Regions from separate parts of the Pseudarthrobacter sp. KH_020_B genome, predicted to be linked through region 2. Evidence: riboswitches for the same ligand, from Rfam matches in the RefSeq annotation. Region 2 holds a riboswitch; each other region holds the start of a gene.
What was found. Region 2 has a riboswitch for S-adenosylmethionine ahead of AC3IT0_RS21055 (DUF1737 domain-containing protein). Riboswitches for the same ligand answer to the same signal wherever they lie in the genome.
Positions count from the first base shown of each region.

Region 1: another riboswitch for S-adenosylmethionine. It lies ahead of AC3IT0_RS14235 (aminotransferase class V-fold PLP-dependent enzyme); the one in region 2 lies ahead of AC3IT0_RS21055 (DUF1737 domain-containing protein).
Region 3: another riboswitch for S-adenosylmethionine. It lies ahead of metX (homoserine O-acetyltransferase MetX); the one in region 2 lies ahead of AC3IT0_RS21055 (DUF1737 domain-containing protein).

Region 1 is NZ_CM174506.1:3,085,612-3,089,775, reverse strand. Features, by position in the region: gene AC3IT0_RS14245 (metal-dependent transcriptional regulator) at 1-371, opposite strand, end outside; gene AC3IT0_RS14240 (class I SAM-dependent methyltransferase) at 403-1,161, opposite strand; gene AC3IT0_RS14235 (aminotransferase class V-fold PLP-dependent enzyme) at 1,297-2,736, opposite strand; SAM riboswitch class IV at 2,772-2,885, opposite strand; gene hisN (histidinol-phosphatase) at 3,044-3,856, opposite strand; gene rsgA (ribosome small subunit-dependent GTPase A) at 3,911-4,164, opposite strand, start outside.
Region 2 is NZ_CM174506.1:4,487,966-4,492,129, reverse strand. Features, by position in the region: gene AC3IT0_RS21065 (O-succinylhomoserine sulfhydrylase) at 1-873, opposite strand, end outside; gene AC3IT0_RS21060 (rhodanese-like domain-containing protein) at 870-1,283, opposite strand; gene AC3IT0_RS21055 (DUF1737 domain-containing protein) at 1,280-1,537, opposite strand; SAM riboswitch class IV at 1,551-1,666, opposite strand; gene AC3IT0_RS21050 (hypothetical protein) at 1,792-2,286, shown strand; gene AC3IT0_RS21045 (carbohydrate kinase family protein) at 2,289-3,230, opposite strand; gene AC3IT0_RS21040 (ATP-binding cassette domain-containing protein) at 3,311-4,105, opposite strand; partial or broken gene AC3IT0_RS21035 (ABC transporter permease) at 4,102-4,164, opposite strand, start outside.
Region 3 is NZ_CM174506.1:1,494,895-1,499,058, reverse strand. Features, by position in the region: gene AC3IT0_RS07020 (winged helix DNA-binding domain-containing protein) at 1-1,046, shown strand, start outside; gene AC3IT0_RS07015 (hypothetical protein) at 1,060-1,593, shown strand; gene metX (homoserine O-acetyltransferase MetX) at 1,692-2,807, opposite strand; SAM riboswitch class IV at 2,819-2,933, opposite strand; gene AC3IT0_RS07005 (VOC family protein) at 3,088-3,726, shown strand; gene AC3IT0_RS07000 (CPBP family intramembrane glutamic endopeptidase) at 3,847-4,164, opposite strand, start outside.

The DNA of each region.
Region 1 (4,164 bases), 1.4 Mb from region 2:
CCGAGTTTTGCCGCCATGCGCTCAATAAACGTGTCCGACACTGCGTGCTCCAGCAGTTCGGCTTCGTCGTGGACTTCGTCCCAGCGGTAACCGAGCTCATGCACGAGGTAGGTCTCAATGAGCCGGTGCCGGCGCACCATGGACAACGCCAGCCGGACCCCGGAGTCCGTGAGGGTGATGGCGCTGTACGGCTTGTGGTCCACCAGGCCCTGGTCCTTGAGCTTGCGGACCATCTCCGAGACCGATGAGTTTGCCACCCCCAGGCGTTGCGCGAGCTGCGAGGACGTAATGGGTTTGTCCTGCCACTCCGTGAAGCCGTAGATGACCTTGACGTAGTCCTCGATCGAGGAGGAGGGCGCGCTGGTCTTCACGCCTCCAAGCCTACCCGGTGGTCCGCGCCCCTCACGCCCTCGTGGCCCGCCACGTCAGCGTCAGGTACGGCAGGCTGATGTCCTCTTCCACGGCGTGCCCCAAGTGCTCGTGCAGATACCAGTCCAGGTTGGCCAGGACCTTGCTTCGGGTGGCTTCGCCGGCGCGCAGGTAGTAGCTGCGGGACTTTGTCAGTTCCAAGATGTCTTCCGTACTGAGGCTGTCCTCCCACCGCGTCACATGGCTCTCGAGGCCTTCAAACTCCGGCCCGACCACCGGGCGGAACCCGGGCTTGTAGACGTCGCCCGCGTGCATGATTCGGGACAGCCGGTGGACCCACGGAACAGACGTGTCCAGCTGGTTCCAGATCAGCCCCAGCGTTCCGCCGGGCCGCAGGATCCGCGCCAGTTCGGTGCTCGCGGGTATTGGATCGCACCAGTGCCAGGCCTGCGCAACGCTCACGACGTCGAACGAGGAGTCGGCCAGCCCTGTCGCCTCCGCGGTGCCCTGTGTCGCGTCCACCGCCGGGTAGTGGGCCCGCAGCTGTTCAAGCATGTCCGGCGACGGGTCCACGGCGGAAACCGCCAGGCCGCGTTCAAGCAGCAGGGCGGTGAACTTGCCGGTCCCGGCGCCCACGTCCGCCGCGTCCCTGGCTCCGGCAGGGATCAGCCAGTCCGCTGATTCGGCAGGGTAGCCAGGGCGTACACGCTGGTAATGTTCGCCGCCGTCCTGGAAACTCTGTCCGAGTTCCAGGCGGCGTCCGTGCTCAAGCCTGGGGCCACCCCGTGCCACGTGCGGCCTCCTTCAACTGTGCCCATCGGTATCCTTCGAATTTACCGCATGGGCCGCAGCCGCCTCGTCAGACTTCAGGTCCGGTCAGGAATCAGGGCAGCCGCCTGGTCAGGAATCAGAGAAGGAAAGCGTCAGTCAGTCGTCAAGGCACGGAGCCGCGCCGGCAGTGCCCGGGGTGTTGGGCGCCCAGTGCGGGTAGGTGCGCGTGTCGTTGGCCGGAACCCAGCGGCCCGCGTCCACCACGTAGTCCCAGCCCAGTCCGGTCTGGCGGAGTTGCTCCAGGCCAGCAAGGAGCCGCTGAACATCCTCCAACCGGGAACCCACGCCGAAACTGGCCCGCAGCGAACCGGAAGGAAGGCCGAGGCGCTTGAGGAGCGGGTGCGCGCAGAAGCGGCCGTCCCGGAGGCCAACGCCGTGCTCAGCGGATAGGTAGGCGGCCACGAGGCCGGCGTCGTATCCGGCCACGGAGAAGTTGACCACGCCGATGGTGCCGGTTTCAGCGTCCGTGTCCGAGAAGATCTGGTGCACGGTGACGCCGTCGATTTTCCCGAGCCCGTCCACCAGGAATGCCCTGATGGCCGCTTCGTGGGCGTGCCAGCGGTCCTGGTCCAGGGACGCGATCACCTGGGTGGCGCGCGCCAGGGTGGCCGCGCCCAGGACGTTGGGGGAGCCGCCCTCGTGCCGGGCCGGACCGGTGGCCCAGCTGACGCCGTCGAGCCTTGCCTCGCGGACGGCGCCGCCGCCGGCCAGGTGCGGCGTGCCGGCGTCGAGCCAGTCTGTGCGGCCCACCAGGACCCCGGAGCCGAACGGCGCGTAGAGCTTGTGGCCGGAGAAGGCGAGGTAGTCGACGTCGTCGGTGCTGATATTGATGCGCCGGTGCGGCGCGAGCTGCGCGGCGTCCACCACGATCCGCGCGCCGTACTCATGGGCCAGTCCGGCCAGGGCCTTGACCGGGAGGATTTCGCCGGTGACGTTGGAGGCTCCTGTGACTGCGAGGAGGCTGACGTTGCCCTGCTCAAGTTCGGCGCGGAGGACCTCGATGGTCCCCGCGATGGTGTCCGCGGCGACGACGCTGCGGTGCGGGACGCCCTGCCACGGCAGGAGGTTGGCGTGGTGCTCGATGTCCAGGTACAGGACATCGCCATTCGGGCGCCCGTCCGTGGCCGGCAGGCAACCCGCCAGCAGGTTCAGCGAATCGGTGGTGTTCCGGGTGAAGATGACGGAGTCGTCCGGGCGCCCGCCCACAAAGTCGCGGACGACGTTCCGGGCGTTCTCGTACACCGAGGTGCTGATCTGCGACGCGTAGCCGGCGCCGCGGTGGACGCTGGCGTAGAACGGCAGGATCTCGTTGAGGTAGGCGGACACCACGGAGAGGGCGGGGGCGGAAGCGCCATAGTCCAGGTTTGCGTACCGGACATGGCCGCCCTGGATCAGCGGGGCCTGGATTTCCGCGCCGGTGACGGCGGAAAGGGGGCGCCCGGCGATGGCGGCGGCATCGTTGAACAGCGCAGCGGCGTTGGCGGGGGCGTCGTTGTTGGGAGAAACGCTGGCGGGGGAGACGGTGGCAGTTGTCACGGAGACCTCACTCTAAAAGGACTCCCGGTACGGGGAATCCGCGCTTGCCGCGTCCATTCCGGACCGGCCTGGTCGTCACCCGGGGCACCCCACCGCGAATGGAGGGTTGCCGGCCAGCAAACCGGGGTTTAGCGCTGGCACTCGTGACCTGTTAAGAGCGTAGAACATCTGGCCCTGCAGAAAAGAAGCCCGGCCCAATGTTAAGGACTTTGTTACGCGCGTTTGAGGAACGGCGTATTTGTCGAAGATACGACGGCGGACGCCCCCTTTGAGGAGGCGTCCGCCGTCGATAATTCGCAAAAAGTGCCTAGAGGAGATCGTCCAGGTCCGGGTTCAGCCGCTTGAGCACCTCTGAGTGCAGGATGGAGTTTGTGGCCAGGGCGTTGCCGCCGAACGGCCCGTCCTGCCCCTCCAAAGATGTGAAGCGGCCGCCGGCTTCCACCACGATGGGCACCAGGGCAGCCATGTCGTAGAGGTTCAGTTCGGGCTCGCAGGCGATGTCCACGGAGCCTTCGGCCACCATGCAGTAGGACCAGAAGTCACCGTAGGCGCGCGTGCGCCACACGTCCTCGGTCAGGCCCAGGAACTCATCCAGGTTGCCGCGTTCCTTCCAGCCGCCCAGGCTGGAATAGGACAGGGAGGCATCCGAAAGTTTGGAGACGTCCGAGACGCGGAGCCGTGTTGCGGCGGCGAGGGACTTGCCCATGTACGCGCCGGAACCTTTGGCGGCCCACCAGCGTTTGCCCAGTGCGGGCGCGCTGACCACTCCCACCACGGGTTCGCCTTCGTCCACGAGGGCGATCAGGGTGGCCCAGACCGGGACGCCGCGGACAAAGTTTTTGGTGCCGTCGATGGGATCAATGATCCAGCGGCGGGAACCGTGGCCGGAGCTGCCGAATTCCTCACCCAGCACGGCGTCGCGGGGACGTGAGCGGGAGAGCTGGCCGCGGATGGCTTCCTCCGCGGCCTTGTCCGCGTCCGTGACCGGCGTCAGGTCCGGCTTGGTCTCGATGTGGAGGTCCAGGGCCTTGAAGCGGCTCATGGTCTGGTCGTCCACGGAATCGGCCAGCACATGGGCGAGGCGCAGGTCATCGTTGTAGCTCGAAGCGGGTTGGATCATGGTTCCAAACTACCGCCTCGGGGCGGCGGGGTTGGGGACGTCGGCGTTCCGCCGCTAGCCTATGCTGCCCAGTTCCTTGGTTTCCTGGCCAACCAAGCGGGGATCAGAGCCCAGCAGCCGCCGCAGCGACGCGAGCCGGGCCGGGCCGGTGGGGCCCGCTTGACCAGAAGTCACCCAGGCGTCCACTCCGCAGTTGACGGCCGCGGTGTTGTGCTTGCAGCCACGCTCGCAGGCATCCGTGCCCGGCTCCAGGTCCGGGAAGGATCGCAGGATCCGGTCCGGGTCCACATGGGCCAGGCCGAACGAGC
Region 2 (4,164 bases):
GTACTTGACCCAGCCGACCGCCGGCTGCTGTTCGAGCCATGTGGCCAGCCGCAGCGCGGACGCGGAGGAGTGGTTCACGCGCAGCGCCATGGTTTCCAGGCCCTTGGTGAGCACCCAGGCGTTGAACGCGGAGAGGGCCGGGCCGGTGTGCCGCATGAGCTGCTTGACGGGGCCGTCGATGAACTCCTTGGTGCCCAGGATGGCGCCGCCCAGGACACGTCCCTGGCCGTCGATGTGCTTGGTGCCGGAGTACACAATCACGTCCGCGCCCAGCTGGCCGCAGCGCTGCAGCAGGGGAGTGGCAAAGACATTGTCGACGACGACGGTGGCCCCGGCGGCGTGCGCCAGCTCGCTGACCGCGGCGATGTCCACGATTTCCTGCATCGGGTTGGACGGCGATTCGAAGAACACGGCCGTGGTGGGCTCCGACAGGGCAGCGCGCCATTGCTCGAGGTCCGGGCCGTCAACGAACACGGTTTCCACACCCCAGCGCGGCAGGATCTCGTTGAGGATCACAAAGCAGGAACCGAACAGTGAACGCGCTGCGACCACCCGGTCCCCGGCCGCCAACAGGGCACCTAGGGCGGTGAACACCGCTGACATACCCGACGCCGTCGCAAAGCACGCCTCGGTGCCTTCGAGCAGGCGGAGGCGTTCCTGGAAGGTGGCCACGGACGGGTTGCCGTAGCGGGAGTAGACGAAGCGTTCGTCCTCGCCGGTGAAGGCGCGCTCGGCGGCGGCAGCGGACTCGTAGACGAAGCCCGAGTTCAGAAAGACCGGCTCGGTGGTCTCCTGGAAGTTGGTGCGGTCCAGGCCGCCGCGGACCGCCTGCGTCTCCGCGCTCCAGCCGGCGGCGTCTTCGTTGAAGCTCACTTGGCTATTCCCAGGTTGGTGGGCAGGCCGCGGTTCTTCCAGCCGTTGACGGTGCGCTCGCCGTAGCGGTCCGGCTCGCCTTCGAAACCCTCCAGGACGTTGTAGGAGGTGAAGCCGGCCTGCGTCGCGGCGATGGCGGCGGCGATGGAGCGCTGGCCCGAGCGGCAGAGGAAAACCAGCTCCGTGCCGTCGTCCTCCGGCGCCTGCTGCGCCAGGTCGGTGAGGAAAGCCGGGTTCGGAATGCCGCCGGGGAACGTCCACGAAATGAACAGGGGATCGTTGTCGGTGGCCTTGGTGTCGGGGATGCCGATGTGGGCCCATTCGCCTTCGGTGCGGACATCCACCAGGATGGCGCCCTGTTCGAGTTTGGCCCAGGCCTGCTGCGGGGTGAGGTCTCCGGCGTAGCTCACGCGTGGCCCTCGCCGGAGAATTCAATGTCCCCTACTGCGGTGGCAACTGCGGCGTCCGCGCTGGCAATGGCAATCGGGAGGACCAAGGCCTGGGCCACAATCACGGCGGAGCCGTTAAACGTTGCTGCCGGGCTGCCGTGCAGCACATAGCCTTCGGTGAGGGCAGCGGAAATCCGTTCACAGAACGTCCGGTCATCCGGCCCGGTAATGAGCCGGTAGGACAGTTTCTCTTCACGGGCAGGTGCGTCAGACACGACGGATCTCCTTCTTTCACGCTTGCAGCTCGAATGGGTCGATATGCCGAGTATTCACCTGAGGCACCCCGCCGCGAAAGGGAGGGTTGCCGACCGGCCAGTCAGGGCTTGGCGCCGGTTCTCATTACTCCCCAAAAACGTAGCACCCGGCCCGCCCGGCTGCGGTGCCGCCGTCGTCATCTTCCGTAACCAACGCGCGCTTCCGTGACCCCGCCGTGCTTCCGTAACCCCCGCGCTGACGGGACAATCGGGTCATGGGGAAGGTTCGGGGGCGTTCACTGACGGGCGCCTGGGCGCGCGTTTTGGCCGTGGCGCTGTGCGCCGTGCCGGTGCTGGTGGGGGCGACAAGCTGCCGGAACATTTTCGCGCCGCCGCCCTGCATGCCGCCGGAGTTTTCCGTCTCGCCGGCCGCCGCCAAACCCGGCGACCGGGTCACCGTCAGTGCCCCGGACACCACCTGCGATGCCCGCTACGGGGCGGACGCGCAGATCCAGGTGGAATTCCTCGATCCGTACGGCACCAAGGTGCTGGAAGAGCTCGCTCCAATGTCCGACGACGGCGCGTTCTCTTTTGTGTTCACCGTCCCGGCGGGCATGGCTCCCGGGGAAGCCGGGGTCACCGCCTACCCCTACAACCTGGACTGGTGCGACGACACCGGGGTGAACAACCGGGCGGCACAGGGGCCGCAGACCCTGGTCCGGGTGGCCTGCGCGGAGCGCCTGGTGCCGCTCACGGTGCTTGCCCCGTGACGCTATGGCCGGCTGACGGGGGTGAGCATGTGGTGGAGTTCCGCCAGAGTGGGCGGGTTGGCGCCCGTCCGGCGGACCGTAATTGCCGCGGCGTGTGAAGCCGTACGCCCGAGGGATTCCATCACCGCCGGGGCCAGGCCGTCCGTCCCGCGGGCCAGCAGACCGTAAATGAGTGCCGCCATGTAGGAGTCCCCGGCTCCGATGGTGTCCGCAACCACCGAGGTGTTCGCGGGGACGTGAACTTTCGCCGCCGGAGATGCCAGCAGTGACCCCGCGGAGCCGCAGGTGACCACGGCCAGTCCCGCGCCGAGGCTCAGGATCCGGGCTGCGGCGGCCTCGGGATCCAGTGCCGGGTAGAGCCAGCGGGCGTCTTCATCACTGAGCTTGACCACGTCTGTGAGTGGAACGAGTCCCTCAAAAATCGACCGGGCTTCGGCCTGGCTGCCCAGGAGCGCCGGCCGGATGTTGGGATCGTACGTGACCAGGCACGCACGGTGGGATTGCTCCAGGAGTGCCTTAACGGCGGCCGCGCCTGGAGCCAGGAAAGTGGCAATCGAACCTGTGTGCAGCACCTTGGGGAGAAAAGGCAGAGCGATGGGCGGGAGGTCCCAGCGGATGTCGAAGCGGTACTCTGCGGAACCGTCGGCAGCCAGGGTGGCGGTGGCGGAGGACGTGCGGGCCTGGGACGTGGAACCGGGAAGGAGCGCGACGCCGGCGCTGGACAGGTGAGCTTCGATCGCGGCGCCGCGGTGGTCGTCGCCAATGGAGGTCAGGAGCGCTGTGCTGATGCCGAGCCGGCCAAGGCCGTAGGCCACGTTCATCGGCGATCCGCCCGGGTACTCGACGTTTCCGTCCGGGGCGGGGACGACGTCGGTTAGCGCTTCGCCGATGACAATGACGTCAGGGATGGCCGGGGAAGCAGCACTGGAGTGGGTCTTGAGCATGGAGGGACCTTTCATGGCTCCGTCCGCGGGCCTTGTCACGGGCCCGCGGACGGAGTATTTGCAGGGACACAGTCCGCCGATCAGGCCGTGGCTGCACCTGTCATGATGGCGACGGCGTCAGTCATGGTGTGGGATTGCGGTGTGATGGTGGCCGCGCATTTGCCGAGGCGCTGGATGTGGATCCGATCCGCCACGTCAAACACGTGGGGCATGTTGTGGCTGATCAGGATGACCGGCAGTCCACGGTCCCGGAGATCCCGCACCAGTTGCAGGACCTGATTGGATTCACGCACGCCGAGTGCCGCCGTCGGCTCATCCAGGACCACAACCTTTGAACCGAATGCCGCCGCGCGGGCCACGGCGACGGCCTGGCGCTGGCCGCCGGACAGGTTCTCCACTGGCACTGTCACGTCCTGGAGGGTGGAGATGCCCAGCCGGGTCAGCTCCTGCTTTGCCTTTGTGCGCATGCCTTTGGTGTCGAGGACCCGGAAGATCTTTCCCAGCGAACCGGGCACGCGTTCTTCCCGGCCCAGGAACAAGTTTGAAGCCACATCGAGCGCCGGTGAAACAGCGAGGTTCTGGTACACCGTCTCGATGCCGTGGGCGCGGGCGTCCTGCGGGCGTTTGAAGTGGACCGGCTGTCCAGAGACAAAGAGCTCGCCGGAGTCCGGGACCTCTGCTCCGGTGAGGCACTTGATCAGCGTTGATTTGCCGGCGCCGTTGTCACCGATGATCGCGAGGACTTCGCCGGGGTATAGGTCCAGGCTGACGCCGTCCAGACCCACCACCCTGCCGAAAGTCTTGACGAGGTTCCGGGCCTGCAGGATGAGCTGGCGGACCTCGGTGTTGGCCGGCTCCAAGTGGGTGGCGGTCATGACTTAACCTTTCGGATCCACTGGTCGATGGACACAGCGAGGATGATGAGGACGCCCAC
Region 3 (4,164 bases), 1.8 Mb from region 2:
GCGCCCCGGCCCGTCGTGCTGCCGCCTCTTCTGATGTTTCCAACGCCATGGCCGTGGAGCAGGCGGTGTCCGACGGGCGCATCCTGCGCACCCATATCCTGCGGCCCACCTGGCATTTTGTGCACCGCGAGGATCTTCGCTGGCTGACGGCCTTGTCCGCGCCACGGCTTCACCAGGGCAACGCGGGCATGTACCGGCGGACCGGAATTAATGCCGCCGCCGCCGACCGGAGCGGGCAAGTCCTGGCCGACGCCGTCCGGGGCGGGCGGCACCTGACCCGGGAACAGCTGGCCGCGCGGCTGCAGGACGAAGGGTTCGCGGCCACCGGCTTCGGGCTTGCCTACCTGATCATGCACGCCGAGATCAGCGGGATCCTGGCCAGCGGGTCGCCGATGCGCAGTCCGGGCGGTGCCCTGAAACAGACCTACGCCCTGTTTGACGAGCGCGTGCCCGCCGGCCCGGCCACGCCGCCCACCCGGACCGAAGCCCTCAGCGAGCTGGTCCGGCGCTACTTCACCAGCCGCGGCCCGGCCACGGTCAAGGACTGCGCCGATTGGTCCGGGCTCACCATGGCCGACGTACGGCTCGGCCTCCAACAGTCCCTGGCGGCTGCGCCCGAAACGCTGGCAACGACGGCGATTGACGGCGTCGTGCATTATTTCGACGCCGGGACGGACGGTGATACGGACGGCGGCACCGAGGCCGGTAAAGCCATGCCGGCAGCCAGACCGCGGATCGATCTGATCCAGTGCTACGACGAATACGTGATGGGCTATTCAGCAACGCGGCACTATCTGGGCGGCAGCGCTCCGGCGTTCCCGGTCGCCGGGGATCCGATGCACGTGGTGCTGCTCGACGGGCGCATGGCCGGCTGCTGGCGGCACACCATGTTCGCCGGCCGCTGTGAGCTGGATATCCGCTTGTTCGCTGCCGCGGGCCCCGCTGTGGAAAACGCGGTGCAGGACGCCGTGGACCGGTACGGGGCCTTCCTGGGCATCCAGGCCACGCGTGCGGGCTCCGGGGTTAAGCTGGAAGGACACATATGAGAGGCGCTACACCGTGAACAGCTTGTTTTTCTGGATCATCATTCTGGCGTTCGTGATACCGATGGCGATGCGGATGTACCGGAAATCCGTCAACAAACGGAACCAGGAGCAGAGCTTTTCCGGGCGCTACCCCGAGCAGTTTCCAGGCGGCGGGCAGTACCCGGGCAGCGAACAGTACCCGGGGCCGCAGAGCAAACAACCCCGCGACGGCTACACGCAGCAGGATTACATGAGCGGCGGCTTCCGCCAGATCATGAGCCCGCAGCCCCTGCCGCCCAGCCAGCCGTTGCCGCCCCTGCAGCCGATTCCTACTGCGGATCAGCAGTTCCCGCCCTACGGGCAGCCTGTTCCGCCGTACAGGCAGCCGGTGCCCGAGCAGCGCGCGGAAGCACCACAGCAGCCTGCCGCCCCCGTCACTCCCCCGCCGCCGTCGGGCCCGCAGGGATACCGAGCCCGGAAGCTGGCCGAACTGGACCAGCAGTACAGCAACGGCGAGCTGGCCATGGAGGACTACATGAAGCGCCGCTCCGACATCATGAACGGCTGACCCTTCAAACAGCGCGAACGGACACTTGAGGCCCCGATTCCGGGGCCTCAAGTGTCCGTTCGGGCTTAAGGGCGGGGGCTCAAGTGTCCTCTCGCGCTTTAGACGAGGAAGGTGTTCCGGAGCTGGACGCCGAGTTGGCCGATCTCGGTCAGGAAGCCGTCGTGGCCGATCGGGGCCTCAATAACGTGGACGTCAACGTCGCCCGGGAGCGCGTTGGCCAGCTCACGGGACTGGGACGGGAAGTACAACCGGTCACTGTCGACGGCAGCCACGAAGAACCTGGCGGTGGCACGGCCCAGGGCCTCGTCCAGCGAACCCCGCCCGCGGCAGACGTCATGGCTCATCAGGGCGTCCGTGATGGCGATGTAGCTGTTGGCATCAAAACGCTGCACCAGCTTTTTGCCCTGGTGGTCCAGGTAGCTTTCCACCTGGTAGCGGCCCCGCTCCCCCAGCGCTGCAGCCTGGAACGGCGATTCGGGGTGCTGGGCCGACCGTCCGAACCGGCCATGGAATTCCTCGGCGGAGCGGTAGGTGATGTGAGCAATGCGCCGTGCCAGGGCCAGGCCGTCCTCCGGCAGTGGACCGCCGTAGTAGTCGCCGTCGTTGAAATTGGTGTCCTGGCGGATGGCGAGCGTCTGCGCCTGGGCGAACGCGATCTGTTCGGCCGTGCTGGCGGCGCCGATCGAGATAACGGCGCACCGCTGAACCCGTTCCGGGTACGTGACCGCCCACTCCAGGGCCCGCGCGCCGCCCATGGAGCCGCCCAGCACGGCGTACCAACTCGGGATGCCCAGCTGGTCAACCAGCCTGGCCTCAGCCGCCGTGGTGTCCCGCAGCGTTACCAAAGGGAATCGTGACCCCCACGGCTTGCCGTCCGGGGCAACCGAGGACGGCCCGGTGGAGCCGTAGCAGCCACCCACGATGTTGATGGAGACCACAAAGAACCGGTCGGTGTCCACCGGCGCACCGGGGCCGGCCAGCTGTTCCCACCAGCCGGGCTCGTCACTGTCGCCGCGGGTAACGTGTGTGCTGCCCGTCAGGGCGTGCTCAATGAGGACGGCGTTGGAGCCGTCCGCGTTGAGGGTCCCCCACGTTTCATAGCCCAGGGTGACGTCCGGGAGGTAACCGCCGGCTTCGAGCTCGAGTCCACCAATGCTGGCGTAACGGACCACACCGTTCCCGGGTGCTGCGGTACGGGAAATCGTAATCGTCATGGAAGGACCTTTCTACGCGCTTGCCCACCGTCAATTGACCGGCAGGCCAGGTCCTCACCCGGGGCACCCCGCCGCGAACGAGGGTTGCCGGCCAGCAAGCCGGGGCTGTCGCTGGCACTCATGACCTGCTTCGAGTGTACGAACAGCCGCGGTCTATTGCTAAGCGTGTGACTGGGTATGACTTCGCGGGAGCCCTACTGCTGTCCACTCGTGACGCAACAGGAATCCGGTAAGGCTACCCTTAGCTGAGAGCCGGATCACAAAGTGCCAAGATGATGGCATGCGCATGGATCACGTCTCTTACGCCTGTGAACAAGATGGCCTCGTTGCCACCACCGAACGTATTTCGTCCGCCCTCGGCGTTGAAGCCGTGAAGGGTGGAGTGCACCCCCGGTTTGGAACCCGGAACATGATCATTCCCCTGGCCGGCCACAAATACCTGGAAGTCGTGGAGGTCCTGAACCACCCGGCATCGGACAAGGCTCCCTTCGGGCAGGCCGTCCGGGCACGCTCCGAAGCCGGCGGCGGCTGGATGGGCTGGTGCGTCGAAGTGGACGACCTAGCTCCGTTCGAAGACCGCCTGGGCCGTGCTGCCGTCAACGGCAACCGCAAGTTCCCGGACGGCCGTGAGCTGGTCTGGAAGCAGATCGGCATCCTGGGCCTGATCGCGGACCCGCAGGTCCCGTACATGCTCAAGTGGGAGGGCGACCCCGCCCTGCACCCGTCCAACGCCTATGAGAGCAACGTCAAGATGAGCTGCCTGACCATCGCCGGTTCCGCTGAACGCGTGACGGAATGGCTGGGCGAACCCGTCGAGAAGCCCTTGGAAGATGTGGCCGTTGACTGGGTGGCTCCGCATGGAACCCCCGGCATCCTGTCAGTGACCTTCGAAACCGCCACGGGCGCAGTCACCATCTGATTGCACGCTCAATAACTTCGGCCGCCATCAGCGGGTGCCAATGATGCCACCCACCGATGGCGGCCGAATCCCTTTTTAAGCCGCTAAGTGCACCTGTGGCGCACGGGAACCACTGCCGTCCTAACCCAGGCCCACAGCCCGGCCAAAGAGGCTGAAGCCAACGAAGGCAACAATGTCCAGCAGCGCGTGCGCGATGACCAGCGGCATAACCCGCCTGGTCTTTGTGTAGAGCCAGGCAAACACCACACCCATCACGGCGTTGCCGATGAACGGCCCGAAGCCCTGGTACAGGTGGTAGCTGCCGCGGAGCATCGAACTGGTGAAGATGGCCAGGGGCACGCTCCAGCCGAACTTGCCCAAGCGGTCCAAGAGGTAGCCCACCACAATGACCTCCTCCACCACGGCGTGCCGCAGCGCGGACAGGATCAGGACCGGAAC